3 regions of the Planococcus sp. PAMC 21323 genome follow, and region 3 is predicted to be linked to each of the others. Evidence: riboswitches for the same ligand, from Rfam matches in the RefSeq annotation. Region 3 holds a riboswitch; each other region holds the start of a gene.
What was found. Region 3 has a riboswitch for cobalamin ahead of PLANO_RS14585 (acyl-CoA thioesterase). Riboswitches for the same ligand answer to the same signal wherever they lie in the genome.

Region 1 (10,256 bases), 1.4 Mb from region 3:
GGTGGTCCAACAGTGATAATCGGAATTTTGCAGTCAATTGTTTTACCAGTCTTAGTGGGAAGTTTATTTCGCAACAAGCTAAAAACGAACAAGTTTTTTGCAGTACTTGATATTAAACGAATGATGATAGGTCTCTTAGTCTTTGAGGTAGTGAAATCTATCTTTATGTTTGTTTCTACGCCGGCACCGCTATCTATTATATTGTTAATGTCTGCATTCGCTGCTATAGCTGTACTCGTAATGGGCTTAATGTCAAATGGCGAAATTCATCATATCTTGTTACGAAAAGAACTGGAGATTAACTCTAATCAAGATCCACTGACACAGCTGCCCAATATGCGTTTTTTCAGAGCAGAAATTCAAAAGTTGATTTCTAAAGATGTTCCACTGGCTATTATTATGTTAGATGTTGACTCTTTTAAAACCTATAACGATACACATGGTCATCAAAAAGGGGATACTGTCTTACGCTCAATTGGTCAATTGATGAAAGACAATATTCGTCCAAATGACTATGTAGCACGTTATGGTGGAGAGGAATTTATACTATGTATTACTCAGCCATTTGGTGAGGACATAACCTTAGAAATAGCAGATAAAGTTCGCTCAGCTATCGAAAAATATCCATTTGATGGACAACAATTACAACCAAAAGGGAATTTGACGGTTTCCTTGGGAGTTAGCTTAAGCTCAGCGGATAAAACCTTAGACCAACTTATTGGTGAAGCAGATAAGGCGTTGTTCCAATCCAAGCGGAGCGGTAGAAATCAAGTTACGATTTTTGATGAAGTAACGCAAATAGAAGCGATCGAAGCATAAAAACAGCCACTGATTCAAGTGGTTGTTTTTTTTGACTAAAGATTTGAGAAAGCATAAGTTTAATATTTAGGTTAAAATAGAAAGTGTAAACTACTATAGCATAATAGATTTTACTACATATAAAGTAAATAAAGTATGACCATTATTAGGAGGCAGTTATGAATAGTTTTATCGTTATGCAAGGAGAGACTTATCATGCTGAACAGAATGCCGGTGTGCTTTGGACACCTCAGGTAGATAAGTCCGGGATGGTTCCACATTCATGGAATCGAATGCAAGAAGTGAAAAAAGGCGATCTTGTCTTTCATTATGTTAAAGGATTTGTCGTTGCCATTAGTCGCGTACGTGAGGATTGTATAAAAGGGGCTAAACTAAAAAAACTCGAAGATCAATCTAGAGGCTATGAAGAGGCGTTCATAGCTTACACGGTTTACCGAGAATTAGAAAATCCATTACCGATTAAAGCGTTCTTTAAAGAAATCGAACCTTTATTGCCGGTAAAATATTCAGCGTTCCAAGAAGATGCTGGTGGAAACTCGGGTTATTTATATCCATGTAACGAAGAATTGGCAATAAAGTTTTTAGAATTGATTAGTTCGTTAAACATTTTTACGGTAGAAGTAGAACAATTGGAATTATCGATGGAAGTGATTAAAAAAACTGAGTACAATCCGTTACTCAGCTTAATCGCGGAAGCCGAACTTGAAATTAAAACAAAGATGCGTAGAGGCAAACAGCAATTCAGAGAAAGTTTATTGCCACTTTGGAATGGAGAGTGTCCGCTTTGTGGAATAGCAATTAGTGATGTATTGCGAGCAACGCATGCTAAACCATGGAAAGACAGCTCTGATGTCGAACGACTAGACCCCTATAATGGGGTAGTGCTTTGCGCCAACCATAGCGCATTGTATTCTGCCGGACATATTGCTTTTACCGGTGGAGGACGACTTCATATCTCTAAGAAGATTCCAGAAGATCAGTTTCCAATCTACCGCTTAAGAAAAGGGATGAAAATATCGGTATCTCCCGAACACGCTACCTATTTCAGGTGGCATAAACGAATTGTTTTTGCAGAACCGAGGAAGATAAAATTGTTGATAGATCAGGAATAAATGATTTCCTGTATGTCTTTTGTCTTATGAAATATGATACACTGAAAGCAAGTGAATAATCATGCAGAAAAAAGGTGCTGCTTCGTCAGCATAACAGGGAACTCGGTTAAATTCCGAGGCTGTTTCCGCAACTGTAAGTGCGTATGAAATAAGAAAATGCCACTGTTTAGGTTAACTAAATGGGAAGGTTCTTAAAGTAAAACAACGCACAAGCCAGGAGACCTACCTTTTTTTGAACGTATTTTTACTCTTCGGAAGATAAGAGGATCATACGGCAACGTTTCTATTTTTGACTGATAAAATATGTCTTTAAATAGCTATGCCGCCGTCCTCTTTTGAGGGCGGCTTTTTGTTGTTTTCGAGAGCGTTCAATGCAGCGATTTTCACCAAACAAAAGTGAGGTGAAGAGATGAAAAAAGACATGAGGTATCTTTGCTATCCATTTATGCGTGAAGCCGCGTCTACAGTAGATTTTGAAATTAGAACGGATTCCTTGACCACACGTATTGGAGAAGCACTATCCTTAACTAAAGACATAACTGTAGTACAGCGAGATTTACAAATACTTCAACCGAAAGTCTATCATTTAAATGGCTCTGTACGTGGCAAAATAGCCATCCAAGAAGATGATTTAAACCAACTAAGTAATATGTATGATTATTATGTAAACTGCACAAAAGATAAAATCGGCAATTTTGTTTTACCTCAAGGTACTCATGCCGCGTGTGTGTTGCATGTTTGTCGAAGTGAAGCCAAAAAGTCAGTACGTGCGTTACACATAGTGAGTTTAGAACGAGATGTACCGGAAATTTTGTTCAATTATACTCACCTTTTAGCTAATGTCCTTTTTACAATGGCCGTATATATTAATCAATATCAAGGTATTGAAGAAATACCTTTTGTTAGTAAATCTTATCCAACAAGACCTAAAAAGAAAGAAGTGGCCAATAAATGATGAAAATTTCATTATTCAAGTATTTAACGATTGGAACAATTGCTTTAACGCTAGGAGCTTGTCAATCTGATGTAACGGAAGAAGTAGAAACAGATTCGGCAACCGAAGTTGAAAAACAAACAAGTTATACTGTTATCGATGATTTAGACAATGAATTAACGTTCGAAACAGTACCAGAAACAGTTGTATCTTTAATCCCAAGTAATACCGAAATTTTATATGAAATCGGAGCAGGCGAAAAAGTAATTGGAGCGACTGATTACGATAATTATCCAGCAGAAGCGGCTGAAGTTGAGCGCGTTTCGGACTCTGTTGTCTTTAATGCGGAACGTATTATTGAATTAGAACCGGATGTGGTAATTGGGTACTCGACAGGTGCACCTACTGGATACGAAGAATTAGAAACTGCAGGAATAGCTGTCTTTGTTATCGAATCTGCTCAATCTTTTGAAGATGTGTATGGTGATATTGAACAAATCTCTACCGTTATGGGTCTAGAGGACAAAGGGGAAGAGTTAAATCGCTCGATTCAGCAACAAATTGAAGAAGTGCAAAATAAAGTAGAAGCAGTTGACGAGAAAAAACAATTGTATTTCGAAATTAGTCCTTCTCCAGAACTTTACACAACAGGTCAAAAAACCTTCCAACAAGAAATTTTGAATCACGCGAATGTGGAAAATCTTTTTGGTGACCTTGAAGGATGGCCAAAAATTTCGGAAGAGGAAGTAATCAAGCGCAACCCGAAAACCATTACTACGACCGTATCTTATACAGAAGATCCAATTGAAGAAATAAAAGCACGAGAAGGTTGGGGGGATATTGATGCGATCAAAAACGATCAAGTCTTTTACCTAGATTCAGATATTACCTCACGTCCTGGACCAAGAATTGGGGAAGCCGTTGAACTAGTCGCTAAAACAGTTTATCCAGAAGTGTTCAAATAACCCTAAAAAATCCACGCTTTAGAAGCGTGGATTTTTTTAATCTAAAATAATATATACTAATTTAACGATTCTGGATAAATACCAAATGCTGTTTTGAGGACAAGTTGCTTTTCCTCAGCAGTTAAATCCTTCTTTAATTTCTTATCTCTATCGGATTGAATGAATTGAGTACCAGACAACGTAATTCTTCCTCTTGGAGTGGCAATTGTTACTAAGTCATCGTGTGTAAAAGTAGAGCTTTTCGACACTTGATTATAAACACAGCCTTCGTGAAAATCGATAAGTTGTTTTTCTGTAGTAGAAAATCGATATAACGTTCTTTCATTGTCATCAATGTTACGCAGTAGATCATAAAACCCGTCTCCACGAGATTCAATATGATATGTCCCACTATGATCTGTATGTGGTCTCTCACTTAGTGAAACTGGATACAGAGTTGAGTCACCAAACCCCACGTCCACTAAATATGTCTCGTTAAGGTCTACAATAATTGCAGCATGCGTATCAGCTTTTGCCCATGTACCATCGGGTTTCTGAACGGTAGCTGCTACTAATTTTGCATTATAACCAAGCTCGGTCAAAAGCCAATGAAATAAACCATTTAATTCATAACAATATCCACCACGGTGGCGATTAACGACTTTTTTATATATACTTTCTAAATTCAAGTAAATCGGTGTCCGGCGAATAACATCCAAATTTTCAAAAGGAATATGTTGCATATGAAGAGATTGTAGTTCAGCGAGTGTATCAATGTTAATATCTACGTTCAGTTTCGTGTAAAATCGACTTAAGTACTTATTTTTATTCATGAATAAAAAAACTCCTTCAAAATGAATATAACCATACTCATTTATTTTATGAATATTTATTGTGCATGAAATGAATGGCTGTGATATAGTTGACGAATGAATAACTTTACTCAAATATATGTAGTAACAAAAATTAATAAGAAAGTAGGTTGGTAAGAATGGTTTCTACTACAGATGTAGCGAAATATGCAGGAGTCTCACAAACTACAGTTTCACGTGTTTTGAATAAACCTGACCAGGTTAAAAGAGCAACTTACGAAAGAGTTATGAATGCTGTGAATGAATTAGGTTATTCAGCAGAGGCATTCGAACAAATAGCGGTTCCTATGGTAAAAACAAAAACGATTACCTTAATTGTGAGTGCAATAGATGATGCGATATATGTAAATGCGATTCCTGCAATTACTCGCACTGCGCAAGAACAAGGCTATCAAGTAACGATTCATTTTATTACTAGATCTCGTGAACTTGAAACTTATGAAACTGTGCTGTCAAGCAAACCAGATGGCATCATTATAATTTCTACTTTACTTGATAAAGTAGCCCATGAGAAATTAATTGATTCAACTATTCCGTTTGTTGCATTAAATTCAAGTGGTATAACAAGCCAACATTCTATTGGACTGAACGATATCGAAGCGGGTTATTTGGCTACTACGCACTTAATTAATGCTAGTCATTTAGAAATTGCTTGGATAGGTGGTACGTTAAGCAGCCCATCTACGAAAGATCGCTTTATTGGATTTGTACAAGCCTTACAAGAAGCTAATTATAAAATCCGCAAAAAAAGATTAGTGGTAACAAACTTAGATAAGTTTTCTTTATTTGAAGCATTTGAAAACCTGCAAGCCTTGAAGAAAAAACCCACCGCAATTGTAGCGGCTACAGATGAAATAGCTTTACAATTTATGGATTTTTACAAGGAAGCAGGTTATCAAATCCCGGATGACATCAGCATCGTTGGGATTGGGAATTCAGAAATGGCACAACATTCAGCGCTTGCTTTGACGTCAGTTGGGACATCTGATAGTTTGGCAAATTTAGGTCAAGAGGCTATCAAGCGATTATTTGATTTGGTTATTTACAATCAGCAGGAATCATTTCATGTAAATCGAGATGTCGAGCTATTTGAGAGAGCTACAGTGCGTGCTTTGTAAGTATGAGAGTGTCTATTCTTAGCAAAAGAGCCTTACCGTTAATACCGGTAAGGCTCTTTTGTGTTTAAGGTAAAATATTATTTCATCTCTTTATGGGTAAAAGGACATTTTCCTTTGATTGGTTCGCTATCGTCTCCAATAAAAAACTGTTTCCATTCGTTGTGATCAGGGTCACCAAAATGGCTTATATCGGGGTGAGTCGGTAAGTGATCCCACGCTTCTACTCGCTGACGGACTTTTTCACGTGACATAACGCCTCCTTTTTCAGTGCCTTTCAACCCTTCAAAAATACGACGAGGCTGAAAACCTAGAACCATGGCGTTTCCAAGGTCACGCGTTTTGCGCTGTTTATAAGCAGGGGTATTGCCAAAGACAAAGATTGGTTCGCCTTTAAAGGTAAAATCCCATAAATAATGATCTGGGTCACGCGGTGCGTCTACTGGCCATTCTGAATCATCTTCATCATGCAAAAATTGTAGGATATCCCAAAACTGTTTTCGGTAGGCGTCGAGTGCAACTTCTTTTTCAAACGGTTCTACAAAAACAAATAAACCATGACGTTTATGTTTTGGGTCGTTAAACATAGTTAAGAACGACTCAACAGCCGCTGGTAAATTGCTCCAATCATCTTGAGTAATATAAGCATATCGCAATTCACCTTTTAACTCGCCATTCATTCCAAAATAACAAGGAAAGGTTTTATCAGTTACGATTTCATGAAAGGTTTTGTATTCAGCTAACAGCCATTCAGGCAAGTCTGTCCGTAATGTAAAATCGTCTTTTGTTAATAAAGCCGAGTTTTTTGTCAACATAGTAAAATTCCTCCAGTTATTAAAATTGTCTTTTGATTTTTAGTTCCCTAAGAACTCTCAAACAAAACAAAAACGGCTAAGAAAATCCTCAGCCGTTGCGTGTAACGATTAAAATGCTCCAGAGCCGCCGCCACCGCCAGCAATACCACCGCCACCAGTAATAGCGTCCACGCCACTAGCTGATGCAGTAGTATGAGCATTCGCAGCAAGAAATAGCCCGGTCAGCAGAACAGGGTTGTAAAACAAGCCAAAGTTTGCAAAAGCCGTATCGCTATAGGCATTTGTAAAGCTCTGCGTTTTTATGTTTGCTGATTTTTCTTCTGTTCCCAGAAGATAGCTAAAAGCTCGCATTTTTTCATCTTGCGTCAACAAATCCCATTGCGATTGTTCTAAGTTTTCCATTGCTTTTTGCAACTGTTTCCATTCTTCCCGGATTACGTGGCCTTCGTAAGTTATCGGTGAGTAAAAACAAAAAGCGATAAAGAAAATACCGTTAATAATCGAGATAATCATTAACGGGAAAAGCGCGTATAACCCGAAATAAATTGAAGCGGCAAATAGCGCTATGCCGATAAATCCAGTAGCACTTCGAAGAAAGACTTGCTTGTCGTGTAAATTATGCTGGCTGACTTCTTCGGCAACATTTTGTCGCCAAGCAGAGATTGAATCGTTATAAGAAGAGTGATTTAACTCATTTTTCGTGTAATTTTCAAGATCTTTTGTTTCAAAAATTTCACCATCACCGGTTTTATCAAACAGCAATTCCAATAACTTTTCTTCATGTACATAGTCAGTGCGACGATTTAATAATTTAAAAGTGTCTTCAGAAAGTTGCTCAATGTTCTTTTTGCGTACCAGTTCCATTAAAGCGGCTGCTGTGACAGCTGGCGTTAAAATAGAAGAGGTGGTGAAGAACAACGTTGCCGGAATACTCATTTTTTGTTTTGGTACATAAAACTTAGCCGTATTAGGTTTTGCCTGGAGCTTTGTTTGACGTGCTTGCTTCCACGACCAGCCAAAAAGTGCTATCAAAAACGCACTAGCAGCTGCAACGAAAAAGTTTCCAGTAATCCGACTATTGTGTTGTTTTGCCGAAAAAGCGATTGCATCTGTTTCTAATCGTTCTTTTTCACCTGTTATTTCTGAGCGGATAGTTCCGTCTTGTTGAGCTATACCTGGAAACAACTCGCTATCAAAAACAATACGGATATCGCCATTAGACCCCGCGGGAACTGTTCCCATGTCAAAGCGCACTGTTCCGCCATTTTGTAAGCTAGCTGTTTTGTAAGCTTGATTGTAACCGATAAAATCTACGTTTTTTGCAGAAGCGGGTGGGCGGACAGTAATCGTTAATTGTTTGTAATCACTGTCATTGCGGTCATCAAAAAATGCCCAATAAAATTGTGCACCATCTTCAAATTTTTCAACCGCATTTACAATCTCATAATGTATTTCGATTGTAATGGTTTTGTCTTCACCTTTACGGAAGATCTTGTATAAATCTCCTTGTCGCTCGACCTTTAATCTCTGGTTGTTTTCTGTAGCGCTCAGCTGTTGAATTGAGGTACCGTCTTTTGGAATGATTTCGCGCGTAATGCCATTAAATTCACCTTCAAACGCATACGTATGGTTTTCGGTAACATCAACGGTGCCGTCGGCGTTTACTTGGGCATCAATCGTTACATTAGAAATCGAATACTCAACAGCTAATGCCTGTACGGGAAACAATGTAAAGATTAACAAGAACCACAAAGCGATAGTAGATTTTTTCTTGTGCATTGTCATCACCTCTTTCTCTATTTACGAGAGGCCTCATATAAAATTTTCAGAAAGGTTCATTAGCGTAGTACGCCATGAGGCAAGATGGCATGTATTCCTTTAACGTCATTGACGACTTGTGTAACGTGAAGATCAACCGCCACACTCGATAGGGCAGCAGCTTCTGTACGTGTGACGCCGTAGAACTTCTCCATAAACGATACCATTTCAGCTAAAGCGACAGCCGCAGCACTGTCGAGATCCTCGTTAAATCCAAAAGTAATCCATCCGGCTGGAGTATTCGCACGTGGCATGGATAAATGCATATCTTCGTGCAAAATCAATGTAATATCTACTAAGTCCATTGGGCATTCGATGGCAGTACCCGAACTTTCACCATCACCTTGTAGAGCATGACCATCACCTAATGAAAAATTGGCACCTTCCACCGAAATCGGTAAATACAAACTACTTCCGGCTACTAGCTCTTTGCAGTCGATGTTTCCACCAAAATAGCTAGGCGGTTTGGTGGAATAAGTACCAGCTTCACCCGGTGCGACGGCCATAAGTCCAAGAAAAGGAGATAAGTCAACCCGGAACTCTTGATCCCCAACCTTACAACTCCCAGTCAATCGAGCGGCATCTAATAGCCAATCCAATTGTAGACGAGCACTTGTTGTAATGCCAAGAGCATCGTTTTGCCAAGCTGGTAATCCACCTGCCCAGTTGCGACCATACCAACCAGGAACTAGCTTATTGATTCGAACTTCTAATACCATTCCAGGTTTAGCGCCTTCAATTGCAATGGGACCAATAATTGGATGAATAAGTTTTTCTTCATTTTCTCTGGAAGTATATAATGTTTGTTCTTCGCCAGAAGTTGCTGAGTACCCCCATTCAATGTCGATTGTTTTTAATTGAATTGTATCTCCTGAATTAATGGTCAAAATCGGTTGGTAGTCACGATTAAAAGACGAATGAAAATGAGTCGAGTCGAGTGAAATTGAATGGATCAAAAAAGTGCCCCTTTCAGGTGAAAGAATTTTCTGTTTTTTGTCTATAATTATACCAAGTAAGACACCTTTATAACAAAAGATATGCAGGAAATCGAAAGCGGTCGCAGAAGAAAGCTGCGACCGCTTTTGATTTTATTAATTTGACGGCCAAGGGCGACCATCTGCCTCGAGACCACCGAGTAATTTTCTTCGGCGAGTTTCAATTTTTTTGTAAGCTGATGTATATTCTTTTTCTAGTATTAAAGGAATCCCTTCTTCATGGAGTGAAATAAAATCCGGAAGAGGAGGGACTTGTTCAGATGGTTTGAAAAACGATTGTTCAAGCGTTTCTAAATATTGATCGATACTAGAACGCATTTCTTTCAAAATAAGTTGGTTTGGGTGATGCTTTTCTGGAACCGCTAGCTTAATGATACTTAAACTTTCATCTAACACCGCGATGGCTGTTGGCATTGCGGTTGTATTGCTGATCGCATGGTAATAATGTAAAACAGGATAGGCAGCATGTTGAGCAGCGAGTGAACTTAAGTTTTCAGAAAAGCTAGCTAGCAACAGATTCAAATCATGAAAATCTTCACCATTCCACGAACTTCTAGCAATTTCTTCAGCAGACTCACCAAGACCGTGAACGCTAACAGCTAAAGACCGTTTCATTGTCACGGCACTTAAAATCGAGATTAAGTAAGTTACACCAAAAGTAATAAACAACATACCCGTGGCAGTTGCGACAATCGAAAGAATTTGAGCAGTTCCTTCCATCGGACTAAAATCACCATTTCCTAATGTGAATATTAAATAGCCTGCAAAGTAAAAGCGGTCAAACCAAGAAATCGGATCTGTTCCGTGAGAAGGCGAAATGGATTGCTCTAAG
Region 2 (10,256 bases), 450 kb from region 3:
TGTATCAATTGTCGAATTTCTTAACTCTTGGCGTTCAGATAAAAAGAACTGGCGTAAACAATGAGTGCTGTATTGAAAAAGGCGGGTGAATCGGGCTATAATGAGAAGGTTATTATTTGATGGGGAGGCGGAGAGACATGCAAAAGACAGTGGAAATAAAACTGACAACGACGATCCGTCAGCCGGATATGGAAGAACAAGTAATGGTGTTGGAATCTCGAGGAACATTGACGGAGAAAAACCAGCTGCGCTATTTGCAGTATGCCGAGCAGCAAGACGACCTTGAAATTCGGACGACAGTTAAACTTCAAGAAAATGAAGCAGTGATTATGAGAAGCGGCGGCTTGCAGATGCGGCTCCCTTTTTTATTACATAAAGAACAAACCGGCAATCTAACAAATGAACAAGGGTCATTTATGTTGACGACAAAAGCGCATGAGCTTTCTGTCAGCGATACGCGGTTTATGGTTCGTTACGATTTATCGTTAGGTTCAGATCCTGTCGGGGAATACGAAATGGAAATACAATTTATGGAGGTTAAATAATGAATGCAGTAGAACAAGTTCAACACGCCATTAAAACGGCATTTGCAGAAGCAATCGAAAAAGCAGAATTAACAACAGAGGCTGTTGAAGTACAGTTAGAATCGCCAAGAGATAAAACAAACGGTGACTATGCTACGAATATTGCGATGCAGTTAACACGTTTGGCGAAAAAGCCACCTCGTGCGATTGCAGAAGCGATTGTAGCAAATCTTGATAAAGATGCAGCAAACATTCAAACAGTAGATATTGCTGGACCAGGATTTATCAACATTACGATCAAAAAAGATTATTTGCAGGACGTTGTCAAAACGGTGCTAGAGCAAAAAGAAGACTATGGTCGTTCAACAGCTGGTGCTAATGAGCGTATACAAGTCGAGTTTGTTTCGGCTAACCCAACTGGTGACCTGCATTTAGGGCATGCACGTGGATCTTCAGTTGGCGATTCGCTTTGCAATATTTTAGACTTAGCGGGCTATGATGTGTCTCGTGAATATTATATTAACGATGCCGGTAACCAAATTAACAATTTGGCGTTATCTATTGAAGCGCGTTATTTTGAAGCGTTAGGTAAAGGCGACAGCATGCCGGAAGACGGCTATCGCGGACAAGATATTAAAGATATCGCAGAAGCATTAGTACAAGAGCACGGGGATAAATTTGTCAGCATGACGCATGAAGAGCGCTTTGAAACGTTCCGTCAACACGGTTTGAAAGTAGAATTAGCTAAATTGCAGCATGATTTAGCGAACTTCCGCGTTGAGTTTGATGAATGGTACCCAGAATCATCACTATACAAAAACGGTAAAATTGACGAAGCTCTAGCTAAACTTCGTGAAAATGGTCATGTCTTTGAAGAAGAAGGCGCTACTTGGTTCCGTTCAACAACATTTGGCGATGACAAAGATCGCGTATTGATTAAAAATGATGGCACATACACATACTTAATGCCAGATATCGCTTACCATGAAGATAAATTGCAACGTGGTTTTAGTAAGTTGATCAACGTTTGGGGTGCTGATCACCATGGCTATATTCCACGGATGAAAGCAGCGATCGAAGCACTTGGTTATGACCGTGAAACGCTTGAAGTTAGCATTATTCAAATGGTGCAATTGTATAAAGACGGCGAAAAAATGAAGATGAGCAAGCGTACTGGTAAAGCGGTAACGATGCGCGAGCTAGTCGAACTCGTCGGATTAGACGCTGTGCGTTATTTCTTCGCAATGCGTTCAGGTGATTCGCATATGGACTTTGATTTGGATTTGGCTGTTTCTCAGTCAAACGAAAATCCAGTTTATTATTCGCAATATGCGCATGCGCGTATTAGTTCGATCTTGCGTCAAGCTGAAGAGCAAGGTTTGCTAGCTTCAGAAGAGCATTTGAATTTATTGACTTCAGAAAAAGAAATTGATGTCTTGAAAAAGATCGGTGATTTCCCACAAGTCATTGCAGATGCAGCAAAACAACGTGCACCTCATCGCATTACAACGTATATCCAAGAGCTAGCGTCAAATTTCCATAGCTTCTACAATGCCAATAAAGTATTGGATGCATCAAATGTCGAGATGACAAGTGCTCGTTTAGCATTGATCACGGCTGTGAAAACAACATTAGCGAATGCATTAAAAACAGTAGGCGTCGAAGCTCCTGAAAAAATGTAAGCAAAAGCTAAACAATTGCGTGTATAATAAAACCAAGAAACAGAACTTAATAGCAATTCATAAAGGTGCTTATGTCTAAGAACATGAGTTAAAAGGGAAGCCGGTTCGATTCCGGCGCGGTCCCGCCACTGTACGTGAGAGGAATTTGCAATATGCCACTGAAGCAACGCTTTGGGAAGGAGCAAAAACCAACGATCACAAGCCAGGAGACCTGCCTTTATGTCAACACACTCATATGCCTGCGAGGAAAGGCTGGATGCGCATGCTTTTTTATGGCGTCCTTTCAATCCCTCGCAGAACTTTGCGGGGGATTTTGTTTTGGATTCGTTTTGGGTCGTTCACAAATAAGGGACCGTCTGCAAAGATTTTCTATAACAAGAACACTATACTCTAGGGGGATTTTATTGATGAACAAGTTATGGAAGTTTGGGGCAACAGCAGGATTAGCAGCAGTTTTAATGGCAGGATGCGGAGAAACAGCAGCTCCGGAAAAAGAAGTCGAAACACCAGCAGAACCACCAACTGAAGTTGCGGAAGTTGAGTTTCCGGTAACAATAACAGATGCTGTAGGCAATGAAGTTGTCATTGACGAAGAGCCTGGAGCCATTGTTTCAATGATTCCATCTAATACAGAAATTGCTTATGAGCTAGGATTGGGCGATAAAATCGTTGGCGTATCGGAATATGACAACTACCCAGAAGAAACAGCTGACGTTGAAAAAATCGGCGGACAAGAATTCAATGTTGAAAAAATCATTGGCCTTCAACCAGACTTAGTTTTAGCACACGAATCAGGATTAGGTGTGGGCGATGCCGGACTGCAACAATTACGTGATGCCGGTCTTGATGTATTTGTTGTTCAAAATGTAGAGAGCTTTGATGAAGTTTACGATTCGATTACGACAATCGGACAAGCAACAGGTAGCATGGAAAGAGCGGAAAATATTGTCTCGGAAATGGAAGCTCAAGTAGCCTCGATTGAAGAGTTGGCAGCAACAGTTGAAGAACCAAAAACGGTCTTTTTAGAAGTCGGCAGTCAACCGGATATTTACACAACAGGTAGCGGGACGTTCATGGACGAAATGTTAACGTTGATTAATGCAGAAAACGTTGCTGGCGACTTAGAAGGATGGGTTATTATGGACCCAGAAGCAATCGTTGCAGCAAATCCAGACGTCATTATTACAACCGAAGGCGCTTATGTTGAAGATGCAGTCGGTCAAATCAAGTCTCGTGGTGGCTTTGCAGAAGTAACAGCAGTTAAAGAGGAAGCGGTTTACAGCTTAGATTCAGATATGCTCACTCGTTCTGGCCCACGTTTAACAGCGGGACTAATGGAAATGGCACAGGCAGTATATCCTGATGTATTCAATGAGTAAAAATATACTAGCGTATAGCGTCTCGCTATTTCTGTTAGTGGGAGCGGTATTGTTAGGTGTTACGGTCGGAACGGTATCTATATCACCGGTGGTGCTATGGAATCCTTCATTCGATGAAGCGGCTGCCAATATTTTATGGAATATTCGTATGCCACGTGTGGTTTTAGCAGGACTTGTTGGAGCCGCGTTAGCGATTGCTGGCGCAGCTTTTCAAGGGCTTTTGAAAAATCCATTGGCCGATCCTTACACCCTGGGAGTGTCTTCCGGTGCCTCAGTCGGCGCTGTGATGACGCTCTTTTTTGGTATCTCTATCCCGTTTTTAGGGCCATTCACTTTACCGGTTATGAGCATGATCGGCGCATTACTGACGATGTTTGCTGTTGTCAGTTTTGCGAGATTGGTGGATCGCTCGATGAAAATGGAAACCGTGATTTTAACAGGTATTATATTTAGTTCTTTTCTTGGATCGATTATTTCGTTGATGATTGCCTTAACCGGTGAAGAATTACGTCAAATAATTGGTTGGTTACTCGGAAGCGTCTCAATGCGTGGGTGGCCATATGTGCGAATGGCATTGCCTTTCGTCTTGATTGGCTCATTTGTATTATGGCTCAAACGTCGTGAATTGAACGCGATGTTGTTTGGTGAAGAACGTGCGCAACATCTCGGTGTAGATGTGAAAAAAAGCAAAATGACGATTTTAATTGGGGGATCTGTCCTGACAGGTGCTGCCGTTTCCGTTTCAGGAACAATTGGTTTTGTTGGCTTAGTCGTGCCACATATGACTCGATTACTATGGGGGTCGGATCACCGTCATGTGTTGCCTTTATCTTTTATCAATGGGGCTGCTTTATTAATCGTTTGTGATTTAGTATCAAGAACGATTATTTCTCCAACAGAATTACCAATTGGTGTCATTACTGCGTTTATCGGAGCACCAGTATTTGCCTTTATCTTTTTCCGTCAACGCAAAGGAGGAGCTTAACGATGCTCGAAATCAGTGGACTAACAGGCGGATATGGCGAGAAAAAAATCGTTGAAAACGTGTCATTTACCGTCAATAAAGGCTCGATCCTCGGTATACTAGGACCGAATGGCAGTGGTAAATCAACACTAATGAAATTAATCAGTGGCGTATTGCCAGCAAAGAGTGGAGAAATTCGCATTGAAGGAACACCAATTTCAGATTTTCCAGCAAAAGAACTAGCTAAGAAAATGGCCGTATTGCCTCAACTTCACGTTCATTCTTTTGCTCATACAGTTCGGGAAACAGTATCACTTGGCCGTTACCCCCATCAAGTAGGCTGGTTTTCTTCTTGGTCAACAGAAGATGAGCAGGCGGTACAAGAAGCCATGAGATTGATGGACATTAGCCAATATGAAAAAACACAAATTGACCAAATGTCGGGTGGCGAACAACAGCGTGTCTTTGTTGCACAAGCGTTAGCGCAAGACGCAGGGATTTTGTTGTTAGATGAACCTACCAATCATTTAGATATTAATCACCAAAAAGAATTGCTCGATACAATTAAAAAACAAGCGATTGAAAAAAACTTAACCATCGTATCGATTTTCCATGATATCAATTTAGCATCTATGTATTGCGATCAATTATTATTGCTCGATGAAGGAACGATTGTTCGAATTGGTGAACCGCACGAAGTGGTGCGAGAGCAAGATATTAGAGCAGTTTACAAAACGCGAGTTAGCAATCATCCGCATCCGGAATTGCCAAAACCGCAAATTACGTTATTGCCAGGAGTCAAAAGTGAAATAAAGAACCATCGAATTTGTGCAAAAGATTTTATCGTTTCAAAAAATATGGTGCTGTACCAGAGCCCAACGCCATTAAAAACGGTTTCTTCGGCTGTTGTCAATGCAGGAGCTGGATGGTTCCGAAATTTTATGAATCGTCGTGTAGATGCCGCTTATAACGTAGATGACAGTGTTCAAGAAATGACCGAGTTTATAGAGAGTCATGGGTTGAAAATAACTGACACAGTAGGGATGATGACCGCCGTTCAAACGAAAGACGCGATTGTTAAAGAATACGAAGGACCATTTGGGTCAGTCGTTATTGCGGTTACTGCTGGCGTCGGCAATGGTGTAGACGTGTCAAAAGCGGTAGAACGAACGGTACAGGTGGGAACGATTAATACGTGGATTATGGTCAACGGTGTTTTGTCAGACGAAGCGTTTATACAAGCGATGATTACGGCGACTGAAGCTAAAACGAAAGCACTTCAAGAAAGACAAGTCAAAGATCCGCTCACGGGTACGATTGCAACAGGGACATCTACTGACAGCTGTTTAGTAGCGGCCACGCAACAAGGTGATAGTTTACCTTATGCAGGTCCTATCACAGAGCTTGGCAAATTAATCGGCATTGGTGTTTTTGAGTGCACAATTAAAGCGCTCGAATTATATGAACTAGCGAAAGCGAAAAACGTATGATGTTACATCTAATAGCAATTTTTTTAGGAATCGTTATTGACCGCATTGTTGGAGATCCACCTAATTGGCCGCATCCGGTTCGTTGGATTGGGACTGCAATAAAAAAATTAACCAATCGTTGGAATCGGGGAAAAAATACATTCCAAAACGGGTTTTTACTACTTATAACGATTGCGATTGCGGTCTTCTTAATTGTATATGGCATTGTCTATTTAGCTTACTCGATCAATCCGGTATTCGGTGTTGCGATAGAAGCGTTGTTAATCGCATCAGGACTGGCACAAAAAGGGCTGAAAGATGCAGCGATGGATGTTTATCAGCCCCTTGTCGATCAAAATATGGACTTGGCACGTGAGAAATTATCATGGATTGTTGGAAGAGACACAGATGGATTAGATGAAAGTGAGATTACGCGTGGCGTTGTCGAAACGGTATCTGAAAATACGAGTGATGGCGTAACAGCCCCATTATTTTGGGCGTTTTTACTTGGGGCACCAGGTTTGTGGCTATACAAAGCCGTTAATACACTCGATTCAATGGTCGGTTACAAAAATGACGAGTTTAGGGACTTTGGATTTGCATCTGCAAAAGCAGATGATGTCTTGAATTTTATACCAAGTCGCATAACAGGGTTTTTACTGATCGTTCTAACAAAAAGTCATCAAACACGATCATTACGTCAGCGTCTTGGAATTTGGTTACAAGATGCACCTAAGCATCCAAGTCCAAACAGTGGCTGGTTAGAGGCGGCAACGGCTGTTCAATTAGGTGTTGAATTAGGTGGAACAAATCGGTACCGCGGCGTTACATCGCATCGTGCGTTAATGGGAAGTCCGATTTACCAACTTGAAGCACATCATATTAAAGAGGCAATTAGACATATGCAGAAAGTAACAATTGGGTTTTTTATATTATTTGCGTTAGGGGGAATTTTACTTGGAATTACCTAATCACGGAGCCAATCCACTGCGCTTATATAAACAAGCAGGCATCAGCCCACCCGAACAGATTTTGGATTTTAGTGAAAATGTCCACCCATTTGGTCCACCTGCGTTTTTAAAAGATCAATGGTCGGAAATGTATCCATTAATCGGTTCTTATCCAGATCCAGATGGTGAACCTTTTCGTTCGTCTGCGGCATCTTTTCATCATGTCGGTGTGGACCAAATAGCTGTAGGAAACGGAGCAGCTGAAGTTTTTACTTGGTTGGCTAGAAGGTATAGAAATCAACAAATAGTTTTAATCGAGCCAGCCTTTTCGGAATACCGCCAAACCTTGGAAGCGGAGAATGTTGAGGTTAAGGCGATTCAATTGCAATCAAAAACCGATTGGACATTAACACTCGAAAATGTCCGGAATGCTATACCGGGATGTGCTGCAATCTACATATGCAATCCGCATAATCCAACGGGTGTATTCATACATATTGAAATGCTTCAACATATCGCGAAAACGTGTCTAGATCACGGTTGTGAACTCGTGCTTGATGAAGCGTTTATCGATTTTATCGGTGAAGAAGCTTCTTTCATACCATTTTTAAACAGATTTCCAAATGTTATTGTCGTTCGTTCCATGACCAAAATGTATGCGATTCCAGGTCTGCGTCTCGGTTATGTAGTCAGTCAGAAAGAGACAATCAAACAATTAAAAAGTGGAGCTGCGCATTGGAACGTTAATGCGCTGTCCGCAACAATCGGCGCAGATTGTTTAAAGCAAAGTGATTATCGCGAAAAAGTGATCAAAGCAGCAACAGATGAGCGAGAAAAGATGCAACGGTTTTTAACAATGCACCATTGTGAGACAACAAAATCTGCGGTGAATTTCATGTCATTTAAGTTGCCTAAATCCAAAAATGCCACTGCATTTTTTACAGACCTTTTGAAAAAAGGGATTGTCCTTCGTCATACCGAATCTTTTCAAGGAATGGATGGCCAGTGGTTTCGAATCGGCATGAAATCATCTGACTATATGGAAAAACTTCGGGAGGCGATAAGCGAATGGCTCGAGGTCAGTTAGTTTTTATTAGCGGAGGCGTACGCAGTGGCAAAAGTGCTTATGCCGAAACGATTGTCCGCACATTTGGCGCGACCCGTAAAGTGTATATCGCAAGTGGACAAGCTCACGATAAGGAAATGAAAGAACGGATTGAGCGTCATCAACTCGATCGCTTGCAAGACGACTGGTTTACCATCGAACAAGCAAATCACATGGAAAAGGCGATCGAAAAAATGCAACCGCATGACTTAGTGTTATGGGATTGTGTGACGACATGGCTCGCCAATGAATTATACGAAGGTTGGGAAACGAATAATATATGTGCGGATAAAGCTGGCTGTATGGAAGCGAAATGGAGCCACTTGCAAAAGACAATTGAGCAAATGCTAAATACCGTTGATTTATTGACTATTGTTTCGAATGAAGTGCTCGATGATTTTGTGCGAGACGAACGATACCAAGCGTGGCTTGGAAAAATTCACATGTGGCTTGTAGAAAGAGCGGATAAAGCAATCGAAATGGAAAATGGTCTGGCATTTAGAAGGAAGTGAGAACATGCGAGGAATAATGATTCAAGGAACTTCTTCAGATGTTGGAAAAAGTATGCTTTGTACGGCATTTTGCCGAATTCTTTCGGATGAAGGTGTGAAAGTCTCTCCTTTTAAATCACAAAACATGTCGAACAACTCCTATGTGACGGTGTCTGGCGAAGAAATTGGTCGCGCGCAAGGTGTACAGGCAGAAGCAGCTCGCACGATCGCCACTGTCGATATGAATCCTATTTTATTAAAGCCTGAAAGCGGCATGAAATCACAAGTGGTGTTGTTTGGTAAACACCTCGAAACAATGGACGGCATGGACTACCGAGCACAATTTTACGAACAAGGATTACAAGCAATTGATCAAGCACTGACCAATTTAGCAGAAAGCTTCACCCATTTAGTTATTGAAGGAGCGGGCAGTCCCGCCGAAATGAATTTAAACGACCGCGAACTGGTCAATATGACAGTGGCAAAGCGGGCAGATGTTCCGGTAATCTTAGTAGCAGATATTGAACGTGGCGGCGTCTTTGCATCAATTGTTGGAACGCTCGCGTTAGTGCCAGAAAAAGAGCGTATAAAAGGCTTGATCATCAATAAATTCAGAGGAGATGCCAAGCTTTTTGAAGACGGCGTGAAGTTTTTAGAATCGTATACAGGCATTCCGGTACTTGGCGTTATCCCTTATATGGACAGTCACGAAATCGAGCAAGAAGATTCTCTCGGAGTCGGAGTGGTGCAACAGCAATCTGCTATTGAAGGCGCAATTGATTTAGTGGTTTGTAAGCATCCTTACGTATCCAACTTCACCGATATTGAGCCGTTTTTAACCGAGCCAGATGTTTCGATTCGTTGGGTAGAAACTGTAGAAGAAATTGGACAACCTGATATTTTATTGGTGCCAGGCACAAAAAGCACCATTGCGGATTTGCGCTATTGGAAAAAGCAGGGGCTTGGAGAAAAGTTGAAATCATTAACAGCTGATACATGGGTGGTCGGCTTATGTGGTGGTTATCAAATGTTTGCTGAAACTTTATCAGATCCCGAGGGACATGATGGTGTTGCAGTAATAGCCGAAGCGGGCTTTAGTTTGGTGCCAAATATGCATGTCCTTTTTGAAAAAGAAAAAACGGTTCAACGTCAAAAAGGAAAAGTGAAATTCGGAAGTTTAGAAGTCCAAGTGAGCGGCTATGAAATTCATCATGGCCAAGTATCAGGAGTCGAACATTCTTTAATCGATTGTGGAAACTCGGGAGAAGGTTATTGCTATAATCGGGTAATGGGTACGCATCTACACGGATTTTTCCGTAACCCAAGCTGCCGAGCTGCATTTTTAGCGCCGATTCGCAAACAGAAAAACTTACCGTTACCTGCACATGAAAAAAGGGAAGATCCTATTGATAGCTGGGCAAAACATGTGAAAAATTATTTAGACTGGAAGAAAGTCACAGAAATAATGGAGGCAAGCCTATGACACGCCAGTTAAAGATCGGATTTCTATTGGCACTTCAATTTTTCTCTGTGATTCCAGTCCATAAACAATTTCCGATGGAGAAAAAATACATTACGGTCATGTATGGGATGCTCCCTATACTAGGGCTATTATTTGGTAGCATAATGGCAACTATTGTTTGGTTATTGCGTGATGCGACAGATAGTAGTTCATTAATAATCGGTTTTATA
Region 3 (10,256 bases):
AATAGCGCTTGATACAAATCGTACATTTGCGGATACGCAATATCGTTCCAATTTAACAAGCCCGAAGACTGGCCATTTAATACGCCAGTCGACTTGTTCGGATGTTCGGGATTTAATAATTTAATCTTTTTTAACGGTTCATGTATCGTCATGATCATTCTCCTTTAGCTTTGACATGCTTCGCATTCTTCAATTTCTGCTTGAGATGTACTGCGAACATAATAAGTCGTCTTCAAGTTTTGCTTCCATGCTTCTAAATGCAGCTCTAATAACTCTTTTGCTTTAATGGTGTGCGGCACATAAAAGTTAAAGCTGATCGATTGATCAATATGACGTTGACGCGCTGCATTTTGGCGTATGCTCCATTTTTGGTCGAGCACGTGACGCGAACGTCGGTAATATTCGTACGTGTTGTGGTCCAAGTCAGGAGCAGTCACTTTAAATTTGAAGTTCTTTTTCTCTTCGGCGTATTCTACTGCGTATAATGGATCGATGCCGTCTGTTGAACCACCGATTTTTGCAGTCGATGAGTTAGGCGCTACAGCCATCATCCAGCCGTTTCGAACGCCATTTTTAGCTACTTGCTGTTGCAAGCTGTTCCACCGCTCGCTCGTGTAGTTGCGGCGCTCAAAATACTCGCCTGTGTGCCATTCTGAACCTGAAAACTGACTAAATGCACCTTTTTCTTCCGCTAATTGCATAGAAGCTTGAATGGTTTGATACGCAATTTCTTCGTATAGCTTATCGGCAAATTCAACGGCTTTTTCGCTTTCCCAATGAATGCCTTCAAGCGCTAGTAAATGGTGCCATCCAAAAGTTCCTAAACCAATGGCGCGGTATTTTTTATTTGTTGCTTCAGCTTGTCCTACTGAAATCGTATTCAAGTCAATGACGTTATCAAGCATACGTGTTTGAATCGGCACTAAACGTTCTAATACGTCCGCTCCAACCGCTCTTGGCAAGTTGATCGATGACAAATTACAGACGACAAAATCACCAGGCTTACGGATCATGACAAGGTTGCCTTCGTCATCGGTATATTCTTTAACAATAGTCGTAGCTGACATATTTTGCATAATTTCGGTCCCCTTATTCAATTGAATTCGCTAAACTCAACCCGCATACTAGATGCAGCTGCATGTCGCCATGCAGAGTAGACTATATCATCACCCTTATATAATAAGGGTGCCCACCGTATCGGACCGCTTGGCCCTACTCTACTCGCTTCCGCATAATGCGTGCTTTCGATAGTCGTTCGGCATTTACTCTTTAATTATGAAGTAATCTGGAAAGTTTTTTGAATACATTCGGTTTCTCATACTATGGGTTGAAATTCCATGAGCACTAGCAGCTTTAGCAATACTCTCGTATTGAATATTACCTATTTGACATTTATAAGCACTAGTTTTGTTTGTAGGTCTGTTCACTTTTTCATAGAGTCTTTCATAATTCGGAAAATGATCTGAGCCTAAGCGATAATTAAGAGTTGTAGTTTTAATATTTAATATCTCCGCTGCCTCTTTACCCGATGAATACTCTACATTATCAATCATTACCACTCTAGAATTTGCTTTTCTAACAGATTCAATCATTTTTTGGCTTTTAGCTTTACCATATTGATGATTGCCTTCTCCAGACATCTGTTGAACTCTTTGCAGTCTTATTGATTCCTTATTTGGATTCATTGTAAAAATGTCGCCACCAATAGAAGTGAATTTAACATTGTAATAAGTTGGAGACTCGACTGCTTTATATAACAAAATATAGTATTCCTCCAACGCATTAAGTTCTTCAGCTGAATTAGCTTCTGCTAGAATGACCCTCGTAAAATTTTCCAACCCATATTTCTTAATTGCTCGCTTGAGATATAGACCCGACCCCATATACACTTTCCAATTATTCTTTCGCGTGTATATACATTTCCCAATATACTTCATGTTATTTACTTGATTAGTTGTTTCGTATATAAAGCCAAAAGGATTAACTATGCCTTCCACCTCATTTAGTTTTTCCTTATTATGCTTTATTACTTCTCAACATTCAAAATTAAAGAGATTTAGCACGGGATTGACTTCATTTAAAAGTGTTTCCCCGTTTAGATGGGTTTTCGACAGCCATTACTGACTGAAGGTGCTAAAAATTAACACAAATTACTGCAATAAATTGATGTCAGCCCGCGACCTCTTGTGTGCTTGTTCGGGTTTTGTCGATTGACTTCGTCCCGGTAAAACATATACGGCGTGCCCGTTTCTAATTGCGACACCATGATGCGCGCCATAATTTCCATTGCGCGGTAGGTTTTACGCGGCAATAACGGATGGTCGACTGCTTCTTGGTATTTTTCACTAAAGTATTTTACGTCTTTTTCATCGTAAAAATCTTCAAGTCCTAAGGCGTTGCCATTTTCATCTTTCCAGCCCATGACTTGTTTGACTTGGTGTGGACAGAAGGTGTGCCACTCACCAATACTGCGTCCGTTTTCGTCTTTATCTTGCAGACGCTCCATAAATAAATCGGGAAGCGATACACCTGTGAAAATATCATGTGCTTTACGGCGCTCGTCGCCATTATTGGTTTTCAAATCCAAGAAGCCGTTCATAATGTCTTTATGGAAGACGTCTAAGTAAATCGCGACGGCTCCTTGACGTTGACCTAATTGATCCACACTGACCGCTGTATCATTAAGCAAGCGAATCCACGGCACAACACCCGAAGAATTTCCTTTGAATTTTTTAATGTCCGAACCTAACGCCCGCACTTTTCCGTAATAAATACCGATGCCACCACCGTCTTTACTAAGGCGCGCGATATCCCAGTTGTTTAAATAAATGCCGTCTAATGAATCGTCCACTGTATCGATAAAGCATGACGACAATTGTCCAAAGCTTTTACCCGCATTTGATAAAGTTGGAGTCGCAACGGTCATATACAAATGACTCATTGCCCAATACGCTTCTTTAACTAGCTCTACACGACGATCTTTTGGTTCGTTTTGCATCAATGTCATGGCAATGACTAAAAAGCGCTCTTGCGGAAGTTCAAACAAACGCCCTTCATAGTCTTTAGCTAAATAACGGTCTGCCAACAAAAATAAGCCAATGTAATTAAACAATAAATCCCGCTCTGGATCGATTGCTTGTCCAAGTTCTGCGATTTCTTCTTGCGAATAACTAGACAATAAGTCTTTTGAGTAAATTCCAACTTGCGTCAGTTCTTGAACGAGCTTGTAAAAATCTCCGTACTTTTCAGAAGAAGTGTACCCGCGATGTTCTGCTGCTTTCTTATATAAATCACTCGCATACAATTCTGCCGCTACATAAGTCCAATCTGGTTGATCCATGGTGATGTGGTTGAGCGCGTAGAGTAAAGATTGTTCGCCTTTTGCTTGTTCGGCAAGTTCGCCTGCCCGCTCGAGTAACTCGCGTGTATCTAACCCATATACATCCGTAGCCCGTTCAAGCGCTTTTTCTACTGATGACATTTCAGCCGTCTCAATTTTCATCTTCATATCAGCACAACTCCTTTGAGTATTCATTTAATTGCATGCGTCGTTGTTTTCGTTCTTGTGCGCTATGGAATAATTTTTTCTCTGCATCGGTTTCAGGGATTACGCCTTTTACAGGGATTGGTTTGCCGTTACTGTCAACCGCGACCATCGTCAATATAGCTGTCGTTGTTAAACTGGTCACGCCCGTTTCAATTTGTTGGCATTCTGCTTTAACATAAACTTCCATCGACGTTCTTCCAGTCGAAATGACTACACCTTCTAAAATGAAAATGTCACCCACTTTAGCAGAAGATAAAAAGTTCACTGTGTCGATTGAAGCGGTTACGACCGCTTTGCCGCTATGTCTCATTGCGGTAATCGCCGCGATTTCGTCTATATATGCGAGTACCGTCCCTCCAAATATCGTTCCTAAATGATTGGTATCCGGTGGCAACACCAATTTTGTTTGGACGGTTCTCGCTACACCTGCAGCTAATGCTTCTGTCATAACTTCCATTCCTCCATCTCTATAACAAACAAAAAAACCCATCCTCTCAGGGAGGATGGGTTTGAAAACGCAGAATAGCAACTCAAGACAGCTAGAACTAGCTGCTTGCGCATCATTTCTTCGTTATCTCTCTCAACTCCCGGAGAAGATCATAAACTTGTAACGAAGACAGGTCTCCTGGCTCGTGCGTCATCCTCTGCTGTCTCCTTCCCGTCCATTGGACAGTGGATTGCGACAGCTCGTCAGCACTTACAGTTGCGGGTACAGCTCCGGCATTTTACCGAATTCCCTATTAAGCCTTTTCAGGCACCTTCGTTATCGATTTCTACTATATATAGTAATTTTTTATATTTAAACACTAAATATTGTATTCATAAACTATAAACCACTTTCACTAGTTTAACAAGTCGTTTCACAATTTCAAAGCATTTGGTGAAAAATTATATTTTTCCTACCGAACTTTTCACCATTTCTACATAAAAAAAGGATGCCCTTTTTGGACAACCTTTGAATTTCTATTTATGCATCGACCCATACAGAAGCTTTTTCTTTATCTGTTTTTGGTTCGTCCGCTTTTTTATTATTTTTGCTTGTATACGGTTTAAAACTCTTTGCTTTGTTTGCGCCAGATTTCCAGCGAGTCCAGCCTTTTTTACCAGTTCCTTGGCCCGTACCGCTCTTTGCTTTCGCTTTTGCTTTGCTCATTATAATCACTCCATTACTACTACGATGATGTACAGCTTATCACATCGCAACCGCTAGTGAAACAGAAACCTTCTCGTTACGAGCGAGTAAGTACTTTTTCGATGTCTTTTTTAAACGATTCTGGTGTATCTTTTGGAGAAAATCGAGAAACAATATTGCCATCTTGATCCACTAAAAATTTCGTGAAATTCCATTTGATGCCGCTTGTTAAAAACCCTTTCGTGTTGCTCGTTAAATAAGTAAACAACGGATGTGCATCTGCGCCGTTGACTTTTACTAAATCATGCATCGGGAAAGTCACACCGTATGTCATGCGGCAAGCTTCCTGTGCTTCTGCACCTGTAGCTTCTTCTTGCTTAAACTGGTTAGATGGAAATCCTAAAACAACCAATCCTTGTTCTTTATACTCGGCGTACATTTTTTCGAGTCCATCAAACTGATCGCGTAGCCCGCATTTTGTTGCTGTGTTAACAATTAACATGGCTTTGCCTTTGTATTCACTCAATGGATATACTTCGCCGTTTGGTTTTGGTACTTCAATATCATAAATATTCATCTTGCTCACTCCTCATTTACTAATTTATGACGCTCTTAAAAATTCATGGTTTTGAAGGCTGCGTTCAACTCTTTTAAATTAATCATTAATGTCATCGCATTTACGCCCATAAAATTACAGCTCTCAACTTTTTCAAAAACGGCTCTTTCGATAGCTGGTTGTTCTTTTCTCGCTTTTTCCGTTAACGAAATCACAAATGCACGTTTATCTTTTTCAGATTGTTGCTTTGTTAAATGACCGTTGTCTATCATCCGCTTAATAATTGGATTTAAGGTGCCTGTCCCAAGCCCTAATCGTTCCCCAATATCTTTTGACAATAACTCGTGCTCGTCCCAAAGAACGAGCAGTACTAAGTATTGCGAAAAAGTTAAGTTGAAAGGCTCTAATGCTCTTGCATACATTTTCGAAAAATTACTTGAAGCTTTATACACTTCAAAACATAATTGTTGCTCTAATTTCGTTGGGTTTGCCATTTACATCTCACCTATACTAATTATTATAAAACGGTTATTTCTACATCCACAGATCCTTGAATAGCTTTTGAATACGGGCAAGTTTTATGCGCTTTTTCGACGTATTGTTGTTTTAATTCTTCAGCAATACCAGTAATATCTACCACTAGTTTTATCGCTAGTTTCACGCCGCCATCTGCTTTGTCTCCTATCAACGCAACAGTTGCAGTCACTTCACTTTTCTCTATCTCTACTTTATCAGCTTCAAGCACCAATTCCAACGCACTGTTAAAGCATGCACTATAGCCAGCCGCAAAAAGTTGCTCTGGATTTGTTGCAGTTGTAGCAGAACCTCCGAGCGCTTGTGGTTTTGCTACGTCCATATAAAAAATATTGTCCGGAGAATATACCGCTCCGTCTCTTCCGCCTGTATTCGTCATTGTTGTTTCAAATAGTGTTTTCATTGTATGTAGTCCTCCATCCATTTATATCGTACACGACTTATAATAAACTATATCGTACACGATGTAAAAAGAACTGCTCATAGACTAAAAAAGCTTTCATTCTCTGTTCAGAAGAATAAAAGCTTTAGGTTAGAACTTATTAATAAACAAATGGGATTAATCTCGCGCGCTGCTTCATCCAAAGCTCATAATCTGGACCGAACTTTTCAATGAGCAAACGCTCTTCGTAATTGATGCGCCGAAGTAAGGCCCATACCATCGCAATGCCTCCTACAAGTGTGGCAACTAAGCTACCAAAGAATAAAGCCATGCCAAGCGTTATTAAAAACAATCCTGTATAAAGTGGGTGCCGTAGCTTCCGGTAAGGACCGGTACTAACTATTTTATCGCCCTCTCGAACTGTAACGTAACGTGTGAATTGTGATTTCAAGTGGATAATCCCCCAAAAACGTAAAAACACTCCTGTAGCAAGAAAGATGATTCCCACCACTTGTCCAACAAACGCTACCATTTGGAACGGCTGGAGTTCTTGTAACAAATACGCCAATAGAATAGTAGCGATTAATACACCAAAAATTGCAACAAACGTACGTTTTTCCAACGAATCTCCTTGACCAACTCCACGATTGCGAAAAATAATAAATTCACTCAACCAAAAAACGCTTATCGCTGTAAACATCCATTCCATGATCGTCATCGCTAAGTCCCAACTTCCTGTTTCTTTCCTTATATACTATAGAAAGCGATAAACGATTACTACTATTCTAAAACACAAAAGACAGTTAAGAACTCTTGTAATAAGAATTCTTGACTGCCTTCGCTTTATTCTTCCATCGAAGATATTTCAACTAACATCGCGGTAAACGCGATAAACACAACCATTAATGACAAAACCATAGTGAACATTGTCCCTCAACTCCTACCACGTTTTGAATCCTTCTGAGCCTGGCGGTGCATGTTGAATCATATGCGTTAATGGAATCGCATAGGCCAAAGCAATAAGTGCTGCAGCAAGTCCAATCCAAATCCACCAATTTTCTAACCATTTGGGGGTGTTTGTCATATCGCTTTCTGCTAGCGGGAAATCGACGATGTCTTTTGCGTCGACTGCTTTTGGCGACAAGAACATGGTCATGACGACGATATAAATCAAGATCATTGCCGATACAAACAAGATGCTACCTCCAATTGCCATCGTCACATGATTGGTTAAGATACCGTCAAACCATTCCATTGCAGCAGGGTGGTCGTTATAACCAGAGTACGCTGTTCTTCTTGGTGCTCCAAGAAGTCCTAACAAATGCTGCGCTGTCGACATTAAAACCATACCAATCGACCACGTGATAATTTGAACAAGTCCTAAGACTTTCATCGACTTCGTAAATTTACGCCCTGTTAAATAAGGGATCAGCCAAAATGTTACGCCCATAAATGTCATCGCTACAGGAGTTCCAACCGTAATATGGAAATGTCCCACAATCCATAACGTATTGTGAACCACTTCGTTTAACTGGAAACTTGCATTGATAATTCCGCCAGCTCCACCGGGAATAAAGAACAGCATAGCGATAAAAATAGATGTAAATCGAATGTCTTTCCATGGCAGTTTTGTAAACCACCCAAAAAGACCTTTGCCGCCATTTTTGCGTCCCGCAATTTCAAATGTCGCAAACATCGAGAACGCCGTCATTAATGAAGGAACAATGACCATAAACGTCAACACTACTTGAAGAAACTTCCAAAAGTTCGAAATCCCTGGTTCGGTTAGTTGATGATGAAATCCAACTGGAATCGAAAACAGGATAAAGAGCACAAAAGACATGCGGGCAAGTGAATCACTGAATACTTTTACACCTAAAAGCTTTGGTACGATTACATACCAAGCCATATAAGCTGGCAATAACCAAAAGTAAACTAATGGATGACCAAAATACCAAAATAGTGAGCGACTGAGTTCGACGTCAATCGTATCGGTCCATCCGAACGCCCAAGGAATGTATTGAAACAAGACCGTCGCTACTACACCCAGACAGGCAATGATCCACATAATAATCGTTGTAATCGTCATAAAAGCAAACAATGGGCTTAATTGACCTTTATGGTTTTTACGCCATACGCGGTAGTGGCCCACCAATGCAAAACTGCTAATCCATGTGCCAATAATGACGAGTGCCAGTCCTACATAGAAAAACCCACTTGCTTGTAACGGAGCATAAAATGTATACATAACCGAAGCTTGTCCAGAAACAATCATGACCGTTGCCATTACGGTTCCAAGCAAGGTCACCCAAAAGCCAATCCATGAAAACAAGAGAACTTTTGGTCCAAAGTTGCCGAGACTTTTACTCATGCCTGTAATAAAAAAGCCGAAAATAAAAAATGTCGTAAAGATAAGAGCAAGTAAAACGCCGTGTGCCGTTAAAATTTGATAATAATCTAGCCAAGCAGGTAATTGAAGCGCGTCATTACGGATAAAAACTTGAAGCAATCCGCATAGGGTTCCGATTAAAAATGCGGCATACGCGACACCAATATTCCATAAAGCGAGTTTACGATCTTGTAAAGCAATCATTCTTCATACACCTCTATTTCTGTATACATCATATGGTGACCTGTTCCACAGTATTCATTACAAAGAATTAAATAAGTGCCGGGTTTTTCAAAAGTATAAGATTTTGTTGTAATCCGCCCTGGAACGACCATCATATTTACTTTCGTATTATCAATGGTAAAACTATGAACTACATCGGTACTGGTGACTTTAAAGATAACTTCTTTCCCCACCGGAACTCTCAATTCGGGAGCGGTGTAGCCAAAAGCCATCGCCACTATCGTTGCTTGATAGGTATTGTCATCTAATTGCGTAACACCTGGCTTATCAAACGGCGCAGTTTCATTTACTTTTTTTGGATCAATGGTTTCCATCCCACCAGCAGGGGTGTGATTCTGAGAGAATGCACTCACTCCCACTACACTTAAAAACACGATTAGCGATGCTATCCCTAATATCAGCCAAATTTTTTCATATTTATGTAGATGCATTTTAATCTACTCCTTTCGTTTTACGTTAACGAGCTACATACAATAAATAAACGGCTACCCACATCACGACAATGACGAGCCCTACTATAAGAACACTTACAAACGTACCTTTCAAATTGACCTCTGGCTCTGATTTTCTCTGACCCATTTGCTCTCACTCCTCATTCCTACAAACTTTACTTTTAGCCTATGTTATTTCTAGACTTCACACTGTGACATTTATCACACCCACTGCTTATTTTTATTAAATAGACAAATTTAAGACAAAAAAAAGCCTGCCTCATGGCAAGCTCATTTACTTAATCAATTTTACATAAATAAATTGGGCAGTTTTCGCAATTGGTTTCCGTCTTTAAATGCTCTAAATCATGAATAAAAATCTTTCCTTCACGCAAACTTATTGTTCCATTCTTTTTAAGATTTCCTAGCATCCGATTAACTACTTCTCTAGTCATTCCACAAAAATTCGCCAATTCTTGATTGGTCAGTACAATATCAATTAAGATTCCACTTTCTGTTTTCACTCCGTAACTATTGGAAAGTCGAATCAGTGTAGAATATAGTGCGCCTTTTTTGCCGTGAAGCAAGAGATCTCGAAACTTCGTTTGCGTTTTTTGTTGATCTATTCCCATCCACTTCATGAACGCAATAGAAAGTCGACCATTTACCTCTAACGCTTCTTCCAAATCTTTTATCGAAATTTGAAGATAAACGGTATCTTCAATCGCCCGGGCAGCAAGCATATATTTAGGTGTCTCTGAGAAAATTGTCACTTCTCCAACAAGCTGTCCTGGTCCACTAATCTTCAAGGTCAATTCTCGGCCATTCGGCGTTACTTTTTCAATCCTAACTTTCCCAGATTGAACTATATAAACATTTTCAGCAAAGTCTCCTTCTCGAAACAAAAAACGTTCTTTCTTTATTTCCTTTACTTGGTGGCGGATAGACTTTAATTCTTCTATTCCTGTTAATGCGTCTGTATTTCCTAAATTGGTTTTCAAACCGCATCTGCCTCCCTACTATCTATCGAACTATTCTTGTT

Region 1: linked by a shared signal. The riboswitch ahead of PLANO_RS07865 (hypothetical protein) and the one ahead of PLANO_RS14585 (acyl-CoA thioesterase) in region 3 are both predicted to bind cobalamin.
Region 2: linked by a shared signal. The riboswitch ahead of PLANO_RS12395 (ABC transporter substrate-binding protein) and the one ahead of PLANO_RS14585 (acyl-CoA thioesterase) in region 3 are both predicted to bind cobalamin.

The regions. Positions count from the first base shown of each region.
Region 1 covers NZ_CP009129.1:1,554,075-1,564,330, reverse strand. The annotation lists gene PLANO_RS07875 (GGDEF domain-containing protein) at 1-819, shown strand, start outside; gene PLANO_RS07870 (HNH endonuclease) at 978-1,931, shown strand; cobalamin riboswitch at 1,986-2,175, shown strand; gene PLANO_RS07865 (hypothetical protein) at 2,341-2,886, shown strand; gene PLANO_RS07860 (ABC transporter substrate-binding protein) at 2,883-3,830, shown strand; gene PLANO_RS07855 (arylamine N-acetyltransferase family protein) at 3,887-4,642, opposite strand; gene PLANO_RS07850 (LacI family DNA-binding transcriptional regulator) at 4,801-5,799, shown strand; gene PLANO_RS07845 (YqcI/YcgG family protein) at 5,877-6,611, opposite strand; gene PLANO_RS07840 (DUF2207 domain-containing protein) at 6,720-8,390, opposite strand; gene PLANO_RS07835 (acetamidase/formamidase family protein) at 8,450-9,385, opposite strand; gene PLANO_RS07830 (potassium channel family protein) at 9,521-10,256, opposite strand, start outside.
Region 2 covers NZ_CP009129.1:2,505,708-2,515,963, reverse strand. The annotation lists gene PLANO_RS12405 (YwiB family protein) at 138-545, shown strand; gene argS (arginine--tRNA ligase) at 545-2,206, shown strand; cobalamin riboswitch at 2,253-2,439, shown strand; gene PLANO_RS12395 (ABC transporter substrate-binding protein) at 2,614-3,585, shown strand; gene PLANO_RS12390 (FecCD family ABC transporter permease) at 3,578-4,570, shown strand; gene PLANO_RS12385 (adenosylcobinamide amidohydrolase) at 4,573-6,039, shown strand; gene cbiB (adenosylcobinamide-phosphate synthase CbiB) at 6,036-6,989, shown strand; gene PLANO_RS12375 (pyridoxal phosphate-dependent aminotransferase) at 6,976-8,055, shown strand; gene PLANO_RS12370 (bifunctional adenosylcobinamide kinase/adenosylcobinamide-phosphate guanylyltransferase) at 8,037-8,585, shown strand; gene PLANO_RS12365 (cobyric acid synthase) at 8,590-10,047, shown strand; gene cobS (adenosylcobinamide-GDP ribazoletransferase) at 10,044-10,256, shown strand, end outside.
Region 3 covers NZ_CP009129.1:2,956,430-2,966,685, forward strand. The annotation lists gene PLANO_RS14565 (ribonucleotide-diphosphate reductase subunit beta) at 1-152, opposite strand, end outside; partial or broken gene PLANO_RS14570 (ribonucleoside-diphosphate reductase subunit alpha) at 165-1,094, opposite strand; gene PLANO_RS15730 (hypothetical protein) at 1,263-1,997, opposite strand; partial or broken gene PLANO_RS14580 (ribonucleotide reductase N-terminal alpha domain-containing protein) at 2,144-3,508, opposite strand; gene PLANO_RS14585 (acyl-CoA thioesterase) at 3,510-3,995, opposite strand; cobalamin riboswitch at 4,146-4,324, opposite strand; partial or broken gene PLANO_RS14590 (DUF3934 family protein) at 4,569-4,700, opposite strand; gene PLANO_RS14595 (glutathione peroxidase) at 4,777-5,256, opposite strand; gene PLANO_RS14600 (MarR family winged helix-turn-helix transcriptional regulator) at 5,292-5,729, opposite strand; gene PLANO_RS14605 (organic hydroperoxide resistance protein) at 5,753-6,172, opposite strand; gene PLANO_RS14610 (methyltransferase family protein) at 6,312-6,869, opposite strand; gene PLANO_RS14615 (b(o/a)3-type cytochrome-c oxidase subunit 1) at 7,092-8,744, opposite strand; gene PLANO_RS14620 (cytochrome c oxidase subunit II) at 8,741-9,214, opposite strand; gene PLANO_RS14625 (hypothetical protein) at 9,240-9,362, opposite strand; gene PLANO_RS14630 (Crp/Fnr family transcriptional regulator) at 9,514-10,215, opposite strand.